3 regions of the Paenibacillus sp. J31R109 genome follow, and region 1 is predicted to be linked to each of the others. Evidence: riboswitches for the same ligand, from Rfam matches in the RefSeq annotation. Region 1 holds a riboswitch; each other region holds the start of a gene.
The links. A riboswitch is a leader RNA that binds a small molecule or an ion and turns the genes downstream of it on or off. The one in region 1 is predicted to bind ZMP and ZTP.
Positions count from the first base shown of each region.

Region 2: it holds a riboswitch for ZMP and ZTP, as region 1 does, so the genes downstream of both, AC58QT_RS03695 (DJ-1/PfpI family protein) here and rpiB (ribose 5-phosphate isomerase B) in region 1, are expected to answer to the same signal.
Region 3: it holds a riboswitch for ZMP and ZTP, as region 1 does, so the genes downstream of both, AC58QT_RS05620 (bifunctional 5,10-methylenetetrahydrofolate dehydrogenase/5,10-methenyltetrahydrofolate cyclohydrolase) here and rpiB (ribose 5-phosphate isomerase B) in region 1, are expected to answer to the same signal.

Region 1 covers NZ_JCAUAR010000015.1:22,532-30,463, reverse strand. The annotation lists gene AC58QT_RS27425 (ABC transporter permease) at 1-188, opposite strand, end outside; gene AC58QT_RS27420 (family 16 glycosylhydrolase) at 344-2,062, opposite strand; gene AC58QT_RS27415 (glycoside hydrolase family protein) at 2,056-3,069, opposite strand; gene glyA (serine hydroxymethyltransferase) at 3,333-4,583, opposite strand; gene AC58QT_RS27405 (TIGR01440 family protein) at 4,620-5,231, opposite strand; gene rpiB (ribose 5-phosphate isomerase B) at 5,247-5,705, opposite strand; ZMP/ZTP riboswitch at 5,810-5,890, opposite strand; gene AC58QT_RS27395 (low molecular weight protein arginine phosphatase) at 5,986-6,558, opposite strand; gene AC58QT_RS27390 (manganese efflux pump MntP) at 6,657-7,217, opposite strand; gene AC58QT_RS27385 (L-threonylcarbamoyladenylate synthase) at 7,279-7,932, opposite strand, start outside.
Region 2 covers NZ_JCAUAR010000001.1:798,568-806,499, reverse strand. The annotation lists gene AC58QT_RS03725 (aminoglycoside phosphotransferase family protein) at 1-380, opposite strand, end outside; gene AC58QT_RS03720 (hypothetical protein) at 532-834, opposite strand; gene AC58QT_RS03715 (hypothetical protein) at 984-1,349, opposite strand; gene AC58QT_RS03710 (BadF/BadG/BcrA/BcrD ATPase family protein) at 1,461-2,438, opposite strand; gene AC58QT_RS03705 (MerR family transcriptional regulator) at 2,529-3,524, opposite strand; gene AC58QT_RS03700 (amidohydrolase) at 3,634-4,923, shown strand; gene AC58QT_RS03695 (DJ-1/PfpI family protein) at 4,990-5,589, opposite strand; ZMP/ZTP riboswitch at 5,654-5,733, opposite strand; gene AC58QT_RS03690 (Spo0E family sporulation regulatory protein-aspartic acid phosphatase) at 5,774-5,974, opposite strand; gene AC58QT_RS03685 (S-layer homology domain-containing protein) at 6,251-7,291, shown strand; gene AC58QT_RS03680 (cysteine desulfurase family protein) at 7,380-7,932, opposite strand, start outside.
Region 3 covers NZ_JCAUAR010000002.1:4,186-12,117, reverse strand. The annotation lists gene AC58QT_RS05630 (apurinic/apyrimidinic endonuclease family protein) at 1-105, shown strand, start outside; gene AC58QT_RS05625 (hypothetical protein) at 158-1,786, shown strand; ZMP/ZTP riboswitch at 1,847-1,924, shown strand; gene AC58QT_RS05620 (bifunctional 5,10-methylenetetrahydrofolate dehydrogenase/5,10-methenyltetrahydrofolate cyclohydrolase) at 1,976-2,827, shown strand; gene AC58QT_RS05615 (DUF6886 family protein) at 2,846-3,370, shown strand; gene AC58QT_RS05610 (sugar phosphate isomerase/epimerase family protein) at 3,475-4,239, shown strand; gene AC58QT_RS05605 (methylenetetrahydrofolate reductase) at 4,354-5,295, shown strand; gene AC58QT_RS05600 (WD40/YVTN/BNR-like repeat-containing protein) at 5,363-7,932, opposite strand, start outside.

The DNA.
Region 1 (7,932 bases):
AATAGCTGAAAGTTCTGCCAGCCGACCCACGGGCTTTCCCAGAGTCCTTGCAGGACATTGTAGTTCTTAAATGCAGCGGCGATGTACACCATCGGCACATATTTAAATACCGCAAAGTACAGTAAGCCCGGAATTAATAGGGCATACATCACACCGTATCTTCGCAGCCCATTCATCGTTCGATGCATGATCTGCCTCTCCTCTCTCTCTCTGTTGGTTATACCTTTATTGTAGCGTCGTGAAAGGGTTGATCCTTTTCATATCTTTGGCAGATGGTCTAAAATCTTCGGAAATTTTTCAAAAATACGAAACCGCCTCTCCGTAGAGAGACGGCTTTGCTGGATCAATTTTTGACGAGTGTGATGTAATCGTAAGCAAGTTGATATGTGCTAGCAGATGTATTCTTGCCCGTTACGGTGAATCGGAACGTCTGGTTGCCTGCTGTACCTATCGTGACCGTGCCTAGGTTAGACTCCGTATACCCGGAAGTTACGGTATACTGGTCTACCGTCGAGCCTAGATTCGTACCGTTAACGGCCAGCTGGTAGATGCCTTTGTTGAATGCACTGCGATTTCCCACGTACACCGTATACGTTCCTGTCTGTGGTACATTTACCGTGTATTGCACGTAATCGCCAACGCCATTGCCGTTTAGGTTGTTGAACGATTTACCAGTAACAGCATCATTGTAATTCGTTTGCGAATCCCCCGTAGACGTAGTTACGGGTAAGGACTCTGCTTCATACACCGTTGTAGCCGATACTTCGCTAAAAATCACATCATCAACGAGCATCCACTGCGTCGAGGTTGCATTAGACGTAAAGGCAATCGTTGCCTGACCATTGGTCACGGGGATATTATTCAACGTGATTTGAGTCCACGTGCTGGTTGTGGGGACCGTGATGTTCATCTCCGTTCCACCGTAATTCAGCACACGCATCTGAGCCTGTGCCTGACCGCCAGAACTCTTCACCCACGCGCTGAGCTGGTAGGTACCGTTTGCGATCCCGTTCAGATTCTGCTTCGTCGTAACTAGATAATTGCTCCCCTTCGCATGCTTCAAGGAACGTGTTCCGGTATGTGCATCTGTCGTGGTCATAAAGCTGGCGTCTTTATCGTACGTCTCGATCCAATTGGGCGTATCTTGATCGGTATATCCTTTGGATGTGTCTTTTACCGTAAACTCCATCTGAGGATTACCAAGCAGGTTCGCAGCCGGGTAGCTCTTCGCGTAAAAACGGAAGTAATCAAACTCACTTTCACCTGGCAGCTTCGTGTAATCCGAAACCGTTCTATAGCCTAGTGCCGTTAGCCAAAAATTGGCTGGCGCAAAAGGCATCGGAGTCGTAACGGTATTAATCGTATTGACGAGTGTACCGTCCAGATAGAATTTAATCGCCGTCGGCGTCCATTCATACCCATAGACGTGCCACGCATCTGGTGTAACGGAGACCGCATGACGCGGCGAACTGTATCCTGGGATATAAGTGATCGTCCCCGTATCAAAGTAGCCGTTGGCAGAGTCATGCTCGAAGCCGTCAATCTCCGTAGCCTGATTATAAAAAGGTAAATTCCCCGCGGCAATTTCGGCCGTCAAGCCGGTTATGTTATTCGCGGCGATATGATTGCTGAGCCCCATACTCCAGAAGGAAGAATGCAGCCCTGTGGTGCTATTAAACAGCTTAGCTCTCGTCTCGTAATAGCCATAGCCGAACAGTTTCTTCGAAACTATACCGCCGCAGGTGTTGTACCACGTACCATTAATTTGCTCACGCTTAAAATCAATGTGCAAAGAGCCGCCAGATTCACGCACGTTCTCTTTCCGGTTGTACCCTAGTGAATAGGGACCCGCATCACGGTACATCCAGTCATCCTCATTGATCACTGTATCGTTAAATTCATCAGCGTAATATAACGTGTAACCTGCTGGTGCCGCTGCTGAAGCTGGATCAGGTACAATTGTAGAGAGTGTCGCTGTGGCCAACAAACATACGGGTAATACCGTCCGGAGCGGATTGACTATTAAAGTGCGAAGTGGACTAAGCCATTTCAAATTCACCATTCATCTCCTCCTAATGGAATTCGGATGTTATACGAGCGGCTTCCCTCCCGTTCAAGTACGGCGCAGAGTAAGACGGCAGGCTTCCCACTCTCGTCGAACCATAGCTGGGGGCGTTCCAATCTGAGAACGGATTGTGCATCCTGATGCGCCCAGGAAATTTGAAGATCGAAAGCGAGCACATGCCGCGATGGCTGCCACACGATGCCGTCTGATGATTCAAATAAAGCTACAGAGCCGCGTTCCGACTTCGTAAAATAACCTTGAAAATCCTTCATCAGCGCGTAGTAGCCATCTCCCTGACACCATACATAAGGGTCCTCTACCGCCCAATCGTTCGTGGGGTTCGTTACCGTGGGTTCTGGCTGCTTGCGAAACGGTCCCAGCGGATGATCGGCAAAGGCAACGCCTGCGTTAACCGCTCCACCCTTCGGCGGAGGACCCTCGGCCACACCTTTGTACATCATTAGAACACGGCCGTCCGTGGTCTCGCACACGGTAGGATTGCTCGTCATGAGACCATCCCACTTTCCTGGGGAAACATCGAGTACAGGAGCAGTCCCTCGCGTCCAGGGTCCTGCAGGATGGTCAGCGACAGCAACTCCAATACGTTGATGGTTACGATACGCCCACCATGTTGCCTCATCGGCAGGATAGTCGAGATCAAAGTCAGGGCCATGCGTCCCCATGTAATACAGGTAATAACGATTACCGTGATGCAAAATGGCTGGATTGTGTGCTACATCCCTATCCCAGCTCGCTGCGCCATCTCTATTGGTCCAAATCGTATCAACATGGTGGAACGGACCTAACGGATTATCCGCAACCGCATAGGCAATTTCGGAATGCGTGGCCCAAGACTCAAACCCCACCTGCTCAGGCCAACGTGAATAAAACAAGTAATACCTCCCCTCCGGATCTCGTGTCATCGAACCACACCAAACATGCCATCCTGCTAGCTCAAACTTCGCCCCAGCCGGCACAGGCCGAAGCATCTCCTGAAAATTCATGTTCACCTCTCCTAGCTCTGTAAGGGTATACATTCGTACAGAAATAGTGTAAGGGCTCTGCCGCGCGGAAAGGTTTCATATTTTCGTAAGATGGTTTGAAGTTTTGGGATGTGTGTTTGGTGGATTGGCAGGTAGCTGGCAGGAAAATCGCTTTGAGAGTTAGCGGAGATAACTAGGGGTGGGAAGTGGAGGTAAGTAAAAGTGGGTTTCAGCAGAAAGAAAAAAAAGACCAGCTCCAATGAGCTGGCCCCTTCAAATTGCTATTAGTAAGTCAAACCTGGGTAAAGCGGGAATTGCGCTGTTAGATCCGCAACCATGCCACGAGCTTTCTCAAGTGTAGCTTCGTCTTTCGGGTTTTTCAATGTAAGACCGATAACTTTTGCGATAGTTTTCATTGCTTCTTCGTCCATACCACGGGAAGTAACAGCCGGTGTACCCAAACGGATACCACTTGTTACGAACGGGCTAGTTGGGTCGAAAGGAATTGCGTTTTTGTTCGCTGTAATACCGATCTCATCAAGCACGTGCTCAGCGTCTTTACCAGAGATGTTCAGGTTACGCAAGTCAACCAACATCAAGTGGTTGTCTGTACCGCCGGATACAAGGTTGATGCCTTCAGCTGTAAGAGCTGTTGCCAAAGCTTGTGCGTTGTTGATGACGTTTTGACCGTATACTTTAAAATCCGGTTGAAGAGCTTCACCGAAGGAAACAGCTTTAGCTGCAATGGTATGCATCAAAGGTCCACCTTGGGAACCAGGGAATACGGCTTTATCGATCGCTGCAGCCCATGCTTTTTTCGTAAGAATCATACCGCCGCGAGGACCGCGAAGCGTTTTGTGTGTTGTTGTTGTTACAAAATGTGCGTGCGGCACTGGGTTCGGGTGCAAACCAGCTGCAACTAGACCAGCGATATGCGCCATATCAACGAAGAACAATGCGCCTACATCGTTAGCAATGGAAGCCAATGCTTCGAAATCAATCGTACGCGGGTACGCACTTGCACCAGCAACTAGCATACGAGGCTTGTGTTTGAAAGCTGCTTTACGAACATCATCATAATCGATGCGGAAATCTTTTTCGCTTACGCCGTAAGCTACGAAGTTGTAAAGAATACCGGAAGCATTAACTGGGCTACCGTGCGTTAAGTGACCACCGTGTGCAAGGTTCATACCAAGAACCGTGTCGCCAGGGTTTAGAGCAGCTAGGTAAACAGCCATGTTCGCTTGTGCACCGGAATGCGGTTGAACGTTGGCGTGCTCAGCACCGAAAAGCTCTTTCGCGCGATCACGAGCGATGTCTTCCACGATGTCTACGTACTCACAGCCACCATAGTATCTTTTGCCTGGGTAGCCTTCTGCATATTTGTTCGTAAGTACTGTACCCATAGCTTCAAGAACGGCTTCGCTCACGATGTTCTCGGAAGCAATTAACTCAATTTTGTCGCGTTGACGGCCTAGCTCAAGGTTCATCGCTTCTACGATTTTTGGATCTTGCTTGCTCAAAAAGTTTGTCATCTGAAATTCCTCCTAAGGATAGTCGTTAAAATACAATTAGCAATCTGCATCAGGTGCAGCTTGTTGATAGAGTTGCTCCGCTAGATCGGCGGAGTAGATAGCTCTCGTGCCTCCGATCAGCTTAGGCCTTGCGAAGGCCATCGTAACGTACGCTTGGCCGATATGGCGAACAGGTGGCCTGACAGGCACAGCCACTTTGCGCAGGTGCATCCCGATCAGCGTACTGCCGATATCGATAGCCGCGTGAGCCGCAATCGACTCCACCACGACGGCCTTTGTGAAGTGCCGATACGCGTAAGAGGCCATCGATCCTCCTGCCTTCGGTACGGGAATGACAGAGACCGGTTCCAGCTGCGGCGCTAGCGTCAGAAGCTCATCTTCCACAACCAGCGCACGATTCAAATGCTCGCAGCACTGATAGGCCGCAAACAGCCCGAACTCGCTGCAGATGCGCTTCACCGTCTCAAAAATCGGCTTAGCCGCATCCAGCGTACCCGATGTACCAATGCGATGCCCGAGAATTTCACTCGTGCTCGTACCGATCACAAGCATGTTGCCGGGTCGCAAGCCGCCGACCGTAACCAGCTCCCGCAGGTTCGCTTCCAAAGCTTCCGCTGCTGCTATAGGGTCAAATACAGAATCACTCATTATTCATCCTCATTTCTAGGGATGTACTGTGAAACGATCCTCAATGCTCTGCACTTTATTGATGCGGTTCTTATGGCGGACACCCTCTGAAAACTCGGTTTCCAACCAAATTTTGACGATTTCTTCCGCTACGCCAGGCCCAACTACTCGCTCACCCATTGCAAGCACGTTCGTATCGTTATGTTCACGTGTCGCTTTCGCAGAGAAAAGATCGTGCACAAGTGCACAGCGGATTCCCGGAACCTTATTGGCAGCAATGGACATCCCAATGCCTGTTCCACAAAGCAGAATCCCTTTGTCTGCTTCTCCCGAAACGACTTTTTCGCAAACCTGAAGTGCATAATCTGGATAATCAACGGAGTCGCCGCAGCTGCATCCGAAATCAATCACTTGATGACCTAATGATTCAATAAAAGGAATGATAACATCTTTCAAACGATAGCCTGCATGATCTGCACCTAAAGCAATTTTCATGAATAAAACGCTCCTTTTTGACTGTTCGAATTCGACCATCCTATTATATCCCAAAGCTCACCAAAAACGAAAAAAAGAGCGCACACGCTAAAAAACGCGCGTTGCTCTTTTGCCCAGGCGACCGGCCGTATAGCTCAATGCTCCATTGTGGTTACTCCCACTCGTCGCCAGTTACATTGAGTCTTGCTTGTTACCTGTATTTTATCGCATTCCTCGCGATGTGTAAAGTTCTATTAGCCTACATGAAGACATAAGGTGCAATCTGGAAAAACGATTGTGGTTAACGCAGCTTTTTTACCAATTTATCTAAGCTCCGGCTAATTTCTTCAGCGGTATTTCGGTAATCAGCCAATGATCCGCCATAAGGATCGGAAATATCGTAATCGGGAATCGTATTTTCCAACGTATACATACGACTTCTTTCTTCGACAGATACCGTTTGGGACAGCGCCTGTTTAAGTTGAAGCTCCGCTGCAAGCTGCTCTCTCTCTTCAATTGCCTTCAGAATTCGATCATCGTCCTCTACATACTCATTGAGCGTATAAGTCTTCTCGATCGCATGAGGGAAGCGCCCAATCACGGTACGTTTATGGCCCGTCGTCATCGTCAAGACCAGATCAGCCCAATCGACATCTGCATCACTAATGGCTAGCGAACTAATCGATTCCTTGAAACCCGCTTCATGTAGAAGCGATTGGCTATTCCTAGAGATCGGACCACCCGTCGTCGCGGATACACCTGCCGAACGAACCTCCGCCGCAAGCCCCTCTTGACGCACCCTCATACGCAGCAAACCTTCAGCTAACGGACTGCGGCACGTATTTCCTGTACAGACAAATAGAATTCGCAACATGAAATCCTCCCGAAATAAACGACTACACCCTCTTAGGAGAGGTGCGTTTATATAGAAATTGATGAACGGCTGCACCGTCCATGATTACTCGTATTGTATCATAGTAAAAACTTGATCCCAAACCCTAATAAGATAAGTCCGCCGAATGCCTCGCCGTATTCGCCTACCCAACCGCTAACTCGTCTACCTAATAGCAAGCCCGCTATCGAAAGCAACCCGCCAAATAATCCAAATACGAGCACAGTGAGCACGATATCAGTAGCAAACATGCCAAGCGATACACCCACCGAGAATGAATCTATACTTACACTGAGCGCAAATATGATAAGCCCCCATAGTGTCCGATGATCAAAGGCCGTCGCTTCTTCCCCGCGTACCGAGCTGTATACCATATGGGCTCCAAGCAAAATAAGTAAACATCCCCCCGCGGCCGTCGCGACGTTACCCAATAGGAGGGAAACATATTGCCCCATAAACATCCCCGTTAGCGGCATGATGACATGGAAAAGACCGATGATAATACTTATTTTCAAAATATCCCACAGACGAATGCCCTTCATTCCAATGCCAATTCCTAACGAAAAAGCATCTAGGCCCAAAGCAATCGCCATTATTCCAATTGTCATGAGTTGCCCAACTTGTACCCCAGATGCGAGCATAGCACGATCCCCCTTGTCCACGATTCTTTCTCAAGATATGCGGACAAACTGGGAATCATGCTTATTTGAGACGGATCCGTTCATGCCCCGCTGCTTTGAGCAGTCGATTCATAATCGCGCTGCCAATACCTGAATCAGGGACACCTTCTGCGACAATATAACTAATACCTTGGTGATCAAAAGTCCGCAGAGCGCCATATAGCTCCCGAGCAATCGAATCTGGTTCGGATAGAGAACCGCATGCGAGAATGAGATCTGCACGGTATTCGCCGGCTCTCTCCTCAAAGGTTAGAATACCCGTCGACTCTCCTCGTGCCTTCGCAGCATCAATATCCTGCTGAATCCATGCCGAGACTTCCTGAACATCATCCCCTTGCACGATGTGCATAAAGCCCTTCGGCGCATAATGCGTGTACTTCATACCTGGCGCACGCGGGGTATCCGAAGCTTCTACTTCTGTCGGTTCAGACACATGAATAGGCAGCTTTGGCAACACGACATGCAGCTGCTCGGCTGTCACACCACCTGGTCTCAGAATATATAACTCTCCATCAACCAGCTGAATAACCGTAGACTCTACGCCAACCCCGGTTGCACCACCATCCACAATGCCGCCAATTTTTCCGTCCAAATCATCGCGCACATGCGAGGCTAAGGTCGGACTCGGTCTGCCTGAACTATTCGCACTTGGCGCCGCTATCGGCAGCCCTGTTTC
Region 2 (7,932 bases), on a different contig from region 1:
GCTAGATCACGCGCAGCCTGAAGCGCGTCAATCTGCGCTATCGGCACCGACTCGCCTTCAACCCACGAATGTATTTCCCAAAACCACGGATATTCAAGACTCGGATGTCCTTCAGCGATAGGTACAGGGGTTTCAAGCGGTACCATTGGCGAGAGCTTGGACAGCCATACAAATTCACGACTGCTAGGTGTCGTTGGCCCCATGCGACGTGCAAGCCGAACGGCATATTGTTCACCTAATCTGAAGATGGCATTCACTGTGCCAGCCGGCTCGACTCGTCTCAAGGTAAGCTCTGCCCAGTGAGGGAACTGCGCGGCAAGCAGTCGGCGTACGAGTGCCTCATTAATTTCCATTTCGTCGACGTGCATTTTTACACCCATTAGCGGAACCCCCGTTTGCTATCAACATACACTTGTTTCATCTATCCTTATTTATTTGTTCCATGGACAGATCTTAACATCCCCTATTACAAGGTATCAAATAAATATAGCTTTGAGTTAATAATACTCATTTATAATTAAACTATCCAAGTCAAGTCAGCTTGAATCTGTGCAGATGATCGGTCAAATGTTCTCTCTTTAAGATTTCAATTTGCTTGTTCCCTATCAGATCATAATGTGGATATTCATCACGAAGATGTATGTATGCTGGATTTAAACCATTTGCTAAGCACCATTTCTTTAATCGTTCTAAGTCACAGCAGCCTACTTTTGTAATCGTTTTTACCCCTGGAAAGCGAGGTTCTACCCAATAATGCGTCAAAAAGGCAATTTCTCCTTGTAAACATTTGCGTTTCCATTCATTCAGTTCAAGTCTGGAAATTCCGAAAGCCATCTCATCACTCTCCTATTCCGTGCCCAGGCTCCTTTTATTATGCAATAGTATGAAACTTTTCCTATGAAAAACATACACTGGCAAACAAAAAAACGCGATAAGCGATGGACGTTGGCCTACATCCTTGCCGCGTTCTAGGTTATCTTCCTTTAGATTCTCCGGAAACCACTAGGCAGCCGACCACTGTCGCGAATAGCACGAATCTGTCTCAGTGTCAGGAATTTGTCAGTCGAGATCAGTGAATTTGCATCGTTGCCGCTAATGATATTATCGAAATCGCTGACGTTCCTTACTCCGTGAAAGACTTTAAACGTCCCCCTGAATCTAGTTAGGCTAAAGAGTACGAGCGTTGCACCCGGATTCGTGGAGAAAAATCGAAGGCTCTCCATTCCTCCTAATGGTATGTCGAAGTTAGGGATACCGATGTTGCCGCTCAAAATGGCATTGCCTCCCTGGAAATACTTCTCACTGTAAACGGTCAAGCGGGGGTAGGTGACTTTTGCATGGACTGGCATTGGCGTTCAACCTCCTTTCACTGTCTACGATATGTGGACAAGCCAAGGAATGTTTGTACGTATGTCAGTGATACTAAAATCCGGGCGTTCTGCCTCGTTCATAAATGCCATTTAATAGCTCTGTGAACGAGGATGTTGACTGAGATTATATAAAATCTCCTGATCTATCGGTATGTTCAGTTGCTTTAACGCGAGTAACACTGCGCCAGCTACTGGTGAGAATGAAGGTTGAATAAGCTTATATGTCTTGTTATTACCCTGACTCAATTGCGAGGCGAGTCTTAGTTGGAAATAATCACTATGAACAACACTACCTACGAAAGAAACACTGACTTCTGCATCGGAGAAGTATGCTGCGAGCATTTCGACCCCCGTAATTATCTGATGGATTGCACGGTCGCAAACGAGTGTAGCCAATTGACTATTTTGAAGCGCCGCCTTAGTAATTAAAGGGGCCATTTGACCAAATTTTTTATTACGTTCTCGTTGATCTATAATAAATCCCTGCTTTGCTAGTTGAGATAACGCTTTGACAGTGGTCAAATCCCAAAATTGTAAGATCTCAATAATCAAATCATGATCACTATCATCGATGTTACCCGAAAGAATTTCGAAAGTGGCGTCATAAGCTAGGAATCGAGCAGCACTAGCTGCATAGTGATGCAGATCATAATTCCTGATCTGCTCTCCTTCCTCATTTATCGCATAAATAATTGACCCTGTTCCCGCGATTACAATAATGCCCGGTTCTGTAAGAAGTGCTCCACTATGAGCTACTACCGCATCATTGACGTGTTGTTTCAAGCAATTTAATCCCTCTACTGCTGTCAAAGGTAGTACCCACTCTAGATCCGCTTTAGAATCATAACCAGCAATTCCTGCCGTCAACGCTTGCACATGTGTCACATTTCTTCCAGCTTGAGCTAATGCCTTTTCGATAGCTTGTTGCACATTTTCCCTTGCTTGCAAATCCTTATGTATGGAAGAAGCCCCATTCTCTATGTAGGATAGAACGTTTCCTGCGAGATCTACGGCCATTACCCTCGTATGGGTGCCGCCTCCATCAATACCAATAACAATCTCTTTCATTTCCTGTACGATGATCGATCACTCCTCATGCAAAGTGGATGATATGATGACAGATATAACAAACATTAACGCTAGGTGAAGGTTTACAGCTTATCGAATTGGTACAGCTAGGATGATATGCAGCAATTCATTCATTTTAAAATGCTTGGTGATGTAGCCATTCGATTCAAATACATCAATGAGTTCTAAAAGCGGAATATAATCCTCACCCTTCTCACCTACTGCGCCTTCCTTACTGTCCGTCATTAAGTCAGCGATACAGATTCGACCATGTGGTTTCAATACTCTACGCATTTCTTTAATAGCCAGCCGCTTTTGATCATCCGTAAGGTGATGAAAGGCAAAACTCGAAACGACAAAATCAAATTTTCCGTCCAGGTAGGGCAACGCTAGGAAATTGCCAAGCTTGGTTTCCATCTCTGGAAATTTGCGTTGACATTCCTTTAACATCTCAATGGACTGGTCGACTCCCGCCATTACTACGCCTTCAACAATCAGACGGCTGGCTAGATTCCCAGTTCCTGTCCCGATATCAAGTCCCCGTTCCCCACGAACAGGTGACACCCACTTCACGATGAGGCGCAGCGCTTCCTCGTAATCTTTATATTTCCGTTGGTTTTCTTGCACTAACTGATCGTGTTCGCTCGCCAAATGATCAAACCCCCATTTGTCCTCCCATGTCCGCTGTTCCCTCAACCTTCTTGAACCTTCCGCGAGCGTATAGATGTCATCCAACTGAAGTACTTGATTATTCTTGAGGCTCTCAATCATGTCGTCTGTCGTTTCAATAATCTGTTTCATTTCGATCCACTTGGAAAACATCACCGACCTTTGGAGTTCCAAAAAATATTGCAATTGATTGTATCCCTGAACTTCAATATCCGACAGTACCTTCTGGATATCGCTAACCACCATCCCAGACTCCCGTAAGGCAATGATCGTCTGTAAGCGCCAGATGTCTTCTTCGTCAAACACGCGGTAGTGGTTGTCATTTTGCTTGGAAGGCGCGATGAGGCCTTTTTCTTCGTAAAAACGAATGGCCCTTTGTGATATTTTCAATCTGTCTGAAACCTCTTTTATTTTCATCAGGAACCACCTTTAATTTACATGACATGTATATGATCACCAATCACATATCATCTTGACCTTCACTTTACGTCAGGGTTTAGAATAAAACAAGACAAAGGAGGCTGTCATGATGAAAAAATTAATCAAGGGCGCGACTATCCTAACAATGGCAAGCAAAGAACCATTTGTAGGGGACTTACTCATTGACGGAGATCATATTTCGGACATTCAAACTGTCATTACTACTGAAGTCGATGAAGTGATTTTCGCCGAAGGAAAGGCAGCGTTACCTGGGCTTATTAACGCTCACCAACATACGCCAATGAGCTTATTGAGAGGATTTTCTGACGATCTCAAGCTTATGGACTGGTTAAACAAAAAAATGCTGCCCGCTGAAGCCCGAATGACACCTGAGGACATTTACTGGGGCGCAAAACTCGCTATGGCCGAAATGATCAAATCGGGTACCACGGCTTTTGCCGACATGTATATTCACATGAATGAGATCGCAGCTGCGATCGAAGAAGTCGGCATGCGGGCTTCACTAACTCGCGGGTTGGTCTTCCTTGAAAATGACGGAGGTCGCCGAATGTCAGAGGCGCTTGATCTCATCCGTCGCTGGAGCGGTAAAGCCGAGGGCCGCATCACCACAATGATAGGTCCCCACTCTCCTTACACGGTTCCTCCCCAGCCCTTTACAGAGATAATCGCCCTTGCTGAGCAGGAGAACATTGCCATACACACGCATCTTGCGGAAACCAAAGAAGAAGTCATGAAGATTCGGGAAAAGTATAACCAAACGCCAACCGAATATTTATATCACCTCGGTATGTTTGAAAAAGCTCATGTGCTTTTGGCTCACAGCGTTCATGTTAATCGCCGCGACATAGGGTATTTAAAAGGTATGCGAGGTGGCGTGTCGCATAATCCGGTAAGCAACCTCAAACTTGGATGTGGTATTGCACCCATTATGGAGATGATGGAACAAGGAATTCCTGTAGGACTTGGAACAGACGGAGCTGGCAGCGCCGCAACGTTAGATATGTTTGCGGAAATAAGAGCGGCAACTTGGTTGCAAAAACTGGATTACGGTGACCCCACGAAACTTCCCGCTTTTGATGTCCTTCGCATGGCGACGGTTGGAAGTGCACAACTGATGAATATCGGGAATGAAGTTGGCACTCTGGAAATCGGAAAAAAAGCGGATATGATTCTGATCGATTTGAGAAAACCCCATCTACAGCCGATCCATAATATTCATTCGCTGCTCGCCTATTGCGCTAACGGATCGGATGTAGACACAACCATCGTAAACGGTAAGGTGTTGATGAAAGATCGCCAACTGCTGACGATCGACGAAGATGAGTTGTTCAAGCAAGTATCCATACGATCGAAACGTATCGTCGACGGTATCTGATCACCACTTCCTACAAACGCGGGTATATCTGCTCGCGTTTATTATCCGAATACAATGATTTGCATGTTATTCGTATGGCATAAAAATCGCGGATAATTCGCCAGGCCTATAGTAAGGATAGTCCATCATGATTTGGACCTTTTTCGCCACATCCGCATTCGATAATGATTCAATGAGGTACAAACCTAAATCAATAGAAGCTGAAACACCGCCACCTGTAAAAATATCCCCATCCCGTACAATACGGGCTTTAACTACCTCTGAACAATAGGGGGTCAACAATTCGTAAGCAGATGGGTTCGTTGTCGCCTTTTTTCCATGTAAGAATCCTGCAGCTCCTAAAAGCAATGCCCCTGTACAGACAGATACTTTGTACTGTACATCGCTCGCGCTTCGGATCCATGCAACAAATTCCGTATCATATCTTAAGTCTCTAGTGGACATTCCTCCCGGAATAAATATTAAATCGTATCCGGATAAGTCTGGGCTAACATGCTTTATTTTTATAGTCATACCTCGATCGTCCGTAATCTCTTCTTTGTTTGCACAGAGATCCCATGTTAATCCTTCTTTGACTTTTAGAATTCTTAACCAAGATACCGCTTCGTAAAACCCAACAAAATCTAAGGTAGTCATCTTATCAAACAGAATATAAGCTATTTTCAATTCGCAACACCTGCCCTTTTTTCATAGTTAGTAGAAATAAAAAAAGTATCTGATCCAAGATCAAATACTTTGCCCAGGCGAACGGCGTATGACATATGTGCTTCCTCGTGGTACTCCACGTTTTCGCCAGTCGCACATATGATTACAGTAATACTATTTTCAATTGCGTGCAATATTATATTTTTTAATAGGCAGCTGCTTTCTTCTCATATTGCTCGATGACACGTACGGAATCCATTTTCAGTTTCTGATATAAAGAGATGTATCGATCTAACTCGTGGCTAATTGCAATAACACTTTCATTCGTAAGACTACTTTGTACGATTGCTTCTTGAACCATTTGAAGTCGCATTGTTTCGATTTTTTCTAAGAGGAATTGCTCCATTTATGTATCTCCAATCCTGTTCAATAAGTCGACTAGGATATTATAAAACAGATAAAAACAAAAGGTTGTTACTATTTGTCGAAATTCTAAAATAATATTTCAACAAAATATCCACCTCTTGATTTTATGTTTCAAACAAAAAGCTCTCTTACTTGCGCATCCAACAAATCAAAAGTTACTTCTTTAAAAGTAGGTGCAACCTTTTCATTACCCTATCCGTTTATGATTCTGAAAGCCCAGAAATACAAACAAATCCCACTATGAGGTGAACCAGAAATGAAAAAAACGATCAAAACTCTTACACTAACAGCAGCAACAGCATTGCTCTCACTTACTTTAATTGGTCAAAGCTTTGCGGCATCCGCTACCTTTACTGACTTGGATAACGTTGCGACAAAAGATAAAATTATCTCGCTACAACAAGCTGGCATCGTCTCAGGTATCACTACTGACCTATTTGCTCCTCTAGAAAAGCTTTCAACTGCTCAAGCCGTTCAGCTGTATGTGAATGCTCTTGGTCTTAATCTAGACCTCATCCGTTTCGTGAAAGAGCCAAAGGCAACTGACTATTTTGCCAATGCTTCTAACGATGCTTGGTACGCAAATGCGTTCATTGTTGCTGCAGCCAACAGTGTGGAACTTCCTAAAGATCTAGATCCGAATAAGAAAATCACACGTGAAGAATTCACACATCAGCTTGTACGTGCAATTGAAATTAGCAAAGGTCTTCCTCTAATTAACCCGGTTTTGGAAGATATCAAAGATACAGACCAACTGAATGTAGAGTATTCGGGGTCTATCCAACGTGCCCTTAAATACGGGATTATCAAACTGAATGCTGAAGGTAATTTTAATCCTAAAAATGAGATTACACGTGCAGATGCGGCAGAGGAAATTTTCAATGCACTAGCTTATTTGAAGGCACATCCAACTCCAATTGTATCCGCAGACCCTATTACTGCAACACAAAGCGTTGAGCTAATCAAAGGTGCTCTAGGTGAGCTTGGTACCGATATTCAAATTAAAATTGATCCTGATGCCAAAGTGACGCGCGAATCGTTCACGTACATGCTCATTCATACGCTTCAAACCAGCGAGAAACTGCCGTTAATTAAAATATCACCTGTCGAAATAAAAGATAATGATAAGATGGATATCTTACATGTTGGTGCTATCCAAACAGCACTTGCTTTAGATATTGTTGAATTAAATGCGGACGGTGCTTTTAATCCACAAGATGGTATCACGCTGACAGAAGCGACTGACATTGTGAAGAATGCAACGAAAGCTGTAGAAAGTTTCAACAAAAGTAAATAATTAAGGTCATTAACTAATTGTTTCAGAACATAAAAAGCAGACCCTATTCTCAGCGAATCGGTCTGCTTTTTTCCGTGTATTTCACGTTTTATCGTGCGCGTTCTACGATCAAAGCACAAGCACGCTCTATCTCCTCCATCGTTGTATAACGCCCTACGGAGAATCGTACTGTACCCGCCGCAACCTCCGGCGTCAATTTCATAGCTTTTAAGACCGGTGACATCGCACTACTTCCTGTATGGCAAGCCGACCCTGTCGTAGCCGCAATTTCGGGAATCTGAGCTAAGATCTCTTGCCCAATCCTATCTATAAAACTGACGTTTAACGTATTGGGCAATCGTTGATCGGGGTGTCCATTCCTTCTGATTCGAGACTGAAATGCCTCCGATAATCGTTCCCACATCAGATTCGTTAAGGCCAACGTATCCACGATATTCTCCCTGCCGTAGGCAAGCTCAATCGCTTTTCCTAGACCTACAATGTATGGCACGTTCTCAGTACCTGCCCTTCGGCCCGACTCGTGACTCGCACCGTGATTGTGAGGCGTGACAGCGGTTCCTTCTTTAATGATTAAAGCTCCTACCCCCTTGGGAGCATACAGCTTATGCCCAGCAAGAGTCATTAAATCAACTCCCATGTCA
Region 3 (7,932 bases), on a different contig from region 1:
CACCGTTCTGATTTAATTAGTGAAGATCAATTGAATCAATGTTATGATTGGGTGACGCATTTATTGAACAATGGAAAATTAATGCGCAGCAATCATTCTTATTAGGCAATCATTTTAACTACTAGGGCAGTATGAAAGTTTTGGAGGTTACTACGAAGTGAAAAAATCAAGATGGAAGCTGTTCACGTATGTTCCTTTTTTGGCGGCGATCATCGTCATCGGCTTGATTCAAACGTTCATGTTGGCGAATGAAAATGTAAAGCCTTATCCTGAACCTTTTGGTCGTGCAACGGAATTAACGCAAACAGCAACGGTCGGTGAACCCGTGCAAATGGTTGGCGATAGCAGCTTTGCGTATTTGGCAGGAAAAACGCTTGAATGGGTCACGATTGATGATAAGGGGCAGAGCAGTTCGGAAACGCGCGGCTTGCCTACGGAAGGGCCGTTTCGTTCCTATAGACAGTTGGATAAGGATCATGTGGTCTGGATTGGGAACGGAAATAAGCTATATGCGAGCGAATGGAAGAACGGTTCATGGTCACCGATGAGTATAATAAATGACAATGAAATCACGGCTGTTCAAACGGTAAAGAGTGCACAAGGGGACAGCATCTTACTAGCTTACAATGATACAACGCTGTATGTGAGTGCTTTTCATCCGAATGAGAAGCTAACTTGGTCCCAGCTGGATATCCCCAATATCAGACATATCCAAGGTCATAGGGATGCGTCTGGCAGTCTTTCACTCGTCTACGCAGTCAGTCAAGAAGGCAATGAATCTTTTCACTACGTTCAACTCGCATCAGAAACTTGGAAACCGCTTGTACAGCGCAAGTTAAAGGATGTCGATTATGCAACGAGTAGTTTAGATGATATAGCGCTGGCTGTCGATGGTTCATCAATGATGACGGTGTATACGACGAGTTCTCGTAAATCTGGGAAGAGCACGTTGCACTTGCTCACCTTCCCTTCGAGTCAACCAGATAAGTTGGTAGATGATGTTATCAATCTGCCTGTCTCGACAAAGAGCGATTCGGATACAATTTTGCATCCCAACTTCACACAATCTTCTTCTGGTGAAGTAACCCTTGTGGTATCGTCGGTTTATGAGAAAAATAGGCGTCAAACGAGTCAAGAGGTGTACAAAGTTAGTTTCAAGGATGGTAAATTGAGAGATTCAGCTCGGATTAGTCAATTCAGTGGTTTCGCGTCCTACCCGAGCTTAGCGACTAGAGCAGATAGTTCCTTAGCTGTTTGGCTGGATGCCGTGAATGCGGAGTCCTATCGCGTGTATTACGCCACAGATCAACTACCTTATTTGGAGCGTATGAATCACATAGGCAAAGAGGATTTGCAAGAAGCAGCTGGAAACTTACCGCTTTTTTGGGGGATTGGTGTTCTCACAGCACTTATAAGCTTAAAATGGATTTTACTACCTGGCCTTTATTTAGTCATTATCAGTGTATTTTGGCAATATCATTATGATGAGCATGCCAAGCGGCATTTTGGGATATCCCTTGCGATGTATCTCATCGTCAAAGCCCTTTTTATCGGGGATTTTCGAAAATCAATAGCTCTGCAAGTCATGCCAGATGTCTTGCAATCTGTGTGGGCTGGCTTGTTGTTACTCGCTATTTTTGCCGTAATTTCTTATGGTGTAACTCGCTTATGGCGAAGAGGTCTATCTGAACGAAATGTTGGGCTCGAGATTTTCTACTTTGTTGTGCTTGATGTATTCATGACGAATTTGTGGTATTCGTTCTTCCTGTCACCAGCATCTTTATAGTCATTTTTTTGACAAACATGTTGAACATAAGGGAATGGATTGCTATGATATACCTATTAATAAACGATGTGTAACTGGCGGAGCATGGGTAACCATGAGGGAGCACACCGATAATAGCCGTACGCCTGGGCAGAGGTAAGGGGAATTCCCCTTACCTCTTTATGTTCTTACCTTGGGAGGAATGATGAGATGAATGTGGAAACAGTAATCTTGGACGGTAATCGGGTGGCAACGAACATGAAAGAGGCACTGATAAGTAGAATTAGTCAGTTAGCTTTGAAAGGGGTCACACCTTGCCTAGCGACGATTTTAGTTGGCGATGATCCTTCTTCAGCTACTTATGTGAAAATGAAAGGAAATGCGTGTAAACGACTGGGTATCCGTTCTATTCGTGTTGAGCTACCCGCGCATACAACGACTGAAGAATTAATCGCAACCATTCAGAAACTGAATGCTGACCCAAGTGTGCATGGGATTTTGCTGCAACATCCTGTCCCTCATCAAATTGATGAAAGGGCAGCATTTGAAGCGATTCATATGGATAAGGATGTAGATGGCGTAACGACACAAGGTTTTGCTCAAAATGCCTTCGGCATTGCTGCTTTTCCATCCTGTACACCAGCGGCTATCCTAGCCATTATGGATGATTACCAGATTCCCATAGAGGGCAAACACGCTGTGGTGATTGGCAGAAGTCCCATTCTGGGGAAGCCAGTTTCTATGATGCTATTAAATCGGAACGCGACGGTAACCATCTGTCACTCAAAGACGTCGAATGTGGGAGACATGGTTCGATTAGCTGATATTGTGGTAGCGGCTGTTGGTAAACCGAATTTTGTGCAAGGAGATTGGATTAAACCAGGAGCGGTCGTGATGGATGCGGGATATAATCCAGGCAACATTGGAGATGTTGATTATGAGGCTTGTCGCGTAAAGGCATCAGCGATTACACCTGTTCCTGCGGGAGTAGGACCCGTAACCATAGCTACCTTATTGAAACACACAGTTGATGCAGCGGAGAAGTATGTAAATGCTAGATGATTGGGGGCAGGAGCATAGGTGAAATTATTTCACGTAAGCGAAGAGAAAGACATTGCTATTTTTAACCCTAGAATGCCTACAAGAAAAGACTTGGATCCAGAAAAAGGATTAGTATGGGCGATTAATGAACAATGCCTACCTAATTTTCTGACACCTCGGAATTGTCCAAGAGTGACCTATCATTGCAATGAAACCACTTCTGATGAAGATAGAAGACACTTTATTTCCTCGCAGTCATCGATGCACGTTGTTGCTATCGAGCACAAATGGTTTGACATTATGAAGCAGACAACGCTATATTTGTACGAATTTGATTCAACCGATTTTTACTCGCTAGATCCTGGAGCTGGGTACTATGTGAGTGAGAAGTCACAACTACCTATCCATAAAGTTGAAATTCGAGATTTGTTTGGAGAGCTCTTTAGAAGAAACGTGGAAGTTCGCATTTTGAATAATTTATGGGACTTGTCTGATAAAATTCAGCAAGCGAGTTTCAATTATTCCATGTGTAGGATGGGATTTGCGGAGCAGCGAGAACCATAAATGCCTTATAGATAAAATAGCCAAAGAATTGGACAAATTCATGATCCTATTCTTTGGTTTTTTTGCTATATTAAAAGAGTAAGTAACGATAGGGAGGAATGGACATGTACACATTTGGATGGTGCAGTGGAATTCAGGAAGCGGAAAGACTTCAACGTATTGGCTTCGATTATATGGAATGCGCTCTCGTATCATTAAATTTAGAAGATGAGGCGGACTTCAACACCAAGCTTCCTTTGTACGTGAACAGTCCACTGCCGGTGCAAGCTTTCAGTATATTTTTTCCTGGAGACTTAAAAGTGGTAGGTCCAGAAGCGGATGAAGAACGCATCCGTCGTTATGTTCATAAAGCTGCAAGCGCTTTAAATAAGATAGGAGCTCAGACAGCCGTATTGGGAAGTGGAAAAGCACGTCAAATCCCGGACGGTTGGGAGCGCAATCGTGCAGAGGAACAGCTGCTTCAATTACTCTCTGTCATCGGTGAAGAATTCCAAGATACAAGTGTTTCATTGGCAATAGAGCCTTTGAATCGCAAGGAATCTAACATAATCAACACGGTTTCTGAGGCGGTGGCTTTTGCTAAACAAGTAAATCATCCTTCCATACGGGTTTTGGCTGATTTCTACCATATGGATGAAGAACAGGATTCAATCACTACCCTGATCGAAAATAAAGAATGGCTCCAACATATTCATCTTGCCGATACAGGACGATTGTCCCCTGGGACTGGACAGTATCCCTACGATCAATTCGTTACGGCTTTGCATGCATCCGGGTATAAAGGTATGATTTCCGCTGAGTGTACGGTGCATGATCCAGAGAAGGAGTTTGCAGCAAGTTTGGCCTTTATGCGAAGTAAGTTCCTTTAACAGGTATTCCGATTCCAAGAGGAATTCGGTATTTGGGGGTCGAACTATAGAATACCGAGTAGTTTGCTATGATTTCATTTTTTCGGGAATTAGAGAGATAAGGTTGTGACACATATGCTAAAAGACAAAATACTGCGAAGAGAAACAGGTATCCTTACCTATGGGATGACGCCGCCGAAAGAAACACAATCCCTAGAGAAAATGGCTGAAATTTCACAAAAGCAATGTGAGCGGCTTCAGAAGCTTCAAATAGATGGCTTAATTCTTTACGATGTGCAGGAAGAAAGTGATCGGATTGATCAAGATCGGCCTTTCCCGTATTTACAAACCGTTGATCCGACGACTTACAGTAAGGCATATTTATCCAAGTTAAAGGTTCCCAAAATTATTTATCGCTGTGTTGGTAAATATACGGAGGAACAATTGTCAGATTGGATTAGGGCCGATCATGAGGAAGAACGGTTTTCCGTGTTTGTTGGCGCGTCCTCTAGTCATCAAGAAGTTCATATGGGGCTTCCGGAAGCTTATGCGTTAAGTCAGAAGCTGAACAATAATCTTACCTTAGGTGCCGTTGTCATTCCGGAAAGACACATGAAAAAAGACGATGAACATCTTAGAATGGTCAGCAAGATAGCGAGTGGAAGCCGCTTCTTCATATCTCAAGCAACCTATAATGTGGAAGCGTCCAAAAACTTCTTATCCGATTATTATTACTACTGTAGAGAAAATAAGCTAGACATGGTGCCAATATTGATGAATATTGCGCCTTGCGGATCAACCAAAACGTTAGAATTTATGAAATGGCTAGGGATCAGCATCCCGAAATGGTTGGAAAATGATTTGAAATACTCCCATGATGTTCTGGACAAATCAGTAGCGGTATCACAACAAATATTCGAAGAATTATTCGAATTTGGATTGGAAAAAGGAATTCCCATCGGATGCAGTGTTGAGAGTGTCTCCACGCGAAAAGTCGAGATTGAAGCTTCCATTCAACTAGTCCATGAGATTAAAGCGATGATGGATAAGAAGATGCGATCTTCGTTTGTTTTTTAAGTGGTGGAAGAAAGAGGCTATTTCAAAGTCTAGAACGACTTTGAAACAGCCTCTTTCTATATGTTGATTAATTACGAGTTACACCAGGTTCTTCCCAAGTCCGACCACCATCTTTCGTCACCAAGACACTGCCGTTTATAAGTACCCAGCCAAAACCACTCATGCGCAGGTGAAATTGGGTAGCATTTTGCAACGAAATGTTGGGCTTGATTGCTTGCCAGTCTGTACGGTTGTAGGTATCCATCGTGTAGATCGTTTTGCCATCCTGAGAAAGAGCTCTGCCCATGAGCAAGTTATCGAAGTGCAGGACTGGAATGTCTTGTAAATCATGTAATCGATAAGGGAGCGGGATCCAGGTATCGCCAGCATCTCTCGATTCATAAATGACATAGGTTTTCGTATTGTCCTGTACGAACTCAGCGATGAAAATAGCGTGATAATTGCTTTCTTGATCGAAAACAGGGGGATAAGCGTTAGCATACCCCTTCTGCAAATCGATGGGGACGTCGACATGCTGCATCGACCAGGTTTCGCCGCCATCCTGCGTGCGATATAGCGGGATATGGTTGGTGCCATCCTTCAAGGTGGTTAACCAGCCCTCTTTCGCATTGCGGTAACTGAGGCCAGTTGGGGAACCCGAAATGTCAGGGCTTAGATTCCCTACACGTATCCATGTTTTACCACGGTCATCGGTGCGGTAAAGTGATTTTAACGTGTGATTATCCTTAGTTGATGAAGTCAGCATGATATAAGCGGGATCCGTGTAGAGATTGGCTACGATCGGTTTAACATCAGCGGACGTTTCCCATGCTTCTGTCGTAGGCAGTACGACCGATTCCCAGACTCCATCGTCTACTTGATGAGTGGCAATGAGATTTGGTTGCGGATCGTCGGTGAGATAAACCGCATAGCCCCAGACAGGTACCTCAAATTTAGCAGTGAGCAGACGATCTTTGTCAGCAATCCCATCCGGTATGACCACCTGCCAAGAAAGACCATTATCCGATGTCTGCAGCAGCTTCCCATCACGCCAGCTCAGACCATCCGATGATTGCATGCCTTGAATGCCGGGGAGGTTCTCTCGGTAATCAACATAGAAACGAGCAACGTCGATGTAGGTTGTAGTTTGTCTTGGAGAAGGAATAGATAAATTAGATCGAAGTGTGACCCGATACCGCCCCGTTCCATGCGTTAGCGGCAGCGAAGCTGCAAATCGTTCCTCTTTAAAAGGAATGAGAGCTGTCTCTGGTTCAATCCAGGTTCCGTTGTCTTCTTTTTCGATGACAGCTTGTAATCCGCTGCCTTGTGCTTTAAGCACAGCCCCTTTGAGCTCAATGTTGCCGTTATCAGAGTGAATGAGTCCGGATTCAGGCGAATCCAAGGTGATCGAACTGAAGCTGCCCAAGCCATTCGACAAATCCCTGTAATTAATAACCGGGTTCAGCAACAGTGGTGTAAGGGAGTTGACGAAAGCGTTACTGTATATAATACGGTTCCCAATGTGGTAGACGATCTGGATGTCATTGTTACCTAAATCAAGCTGCACAGATGAGGAGAATTGATATATCGGCGATCCGGTTGCCGACGTTTGTTCCATTAACGAAGTCTCAGAATTACCTCCGAACTTCGTACCGTCCCGAGAGACAAACAGAGAAATTGTCGGCATTTCCATACGACTTGGTCCCACATATAATCCCTTTAAGGTGTACAAATAGTTATTCGTATGTGTGGAAACGCCAAAATCCTTCACATCGAAATGGGCATAATCGATATCCAATTGCTTCAGCTCCGATTGCCAGTTACCGGAATAACCGAATAATTGTTTTAAATCATATTCAGAAACGTAGAGTTCACCAGCGCGTTCTATCGTTGGAAAAGTGAGTTTGACCTCGTTGGTTTCACCATTGAACCAATATAAACTAACTGTGTCTAGATGCGGGGTGATGCGAAAACCGTAAGTTTTGTCAGACAAATAAAGTCCAAGATCTTGGATTTCCGTCTGATAGGTAAGTAATTGTGCCATTTTCGTTACCGAGAGCATCGCTCTGCCATCTTGCCCGAATCCAATAAGAGAGTCTCCTACATAAAGACCGTCATCCTTAAACTGAATGGTAAAGTGAGTGTTCGACGATTGTTCTACCTGTAAGGGGTATTCGACACTCTGGACTGCCCGTGGATCAGCAGCCAAAGTAGTATCCGACAGGAAGGACGCGGTATGTAGTTGATCATTCCACGTGAGTCCGCCAAGTAGCGGTGAGAGATCCTTCAGAAACACGGCCGTTCTGCCTTCTACATTGTAGGAAGGAATCTCTTTGCCTAAGGCAAATGTGTGAATATCTGTTGCGACCACATCGGCGATTTTGATGCCAATCCCTGAGCCAGTAAAGCCTAGGTTAGGATCGCTCTTTGATGGATCTAATTCGTTGGGGTCTGGGAAAATGGAAACTTGGCGCTGATTCGGTTCCCATGCAATGTGAAAGCCGTGACTTCGCAAATCCTCGAGGTAAACAGCAGTATTGCCGTCAATATTCATCGAACGGATGGCACTGCCATTTACGAAAGCGCGAATATCTGTTGTAAGCACGCTTCCAACGACGGTTCCAACAGGGAGATCGTTTGCATGAACGTTTGTTAAAG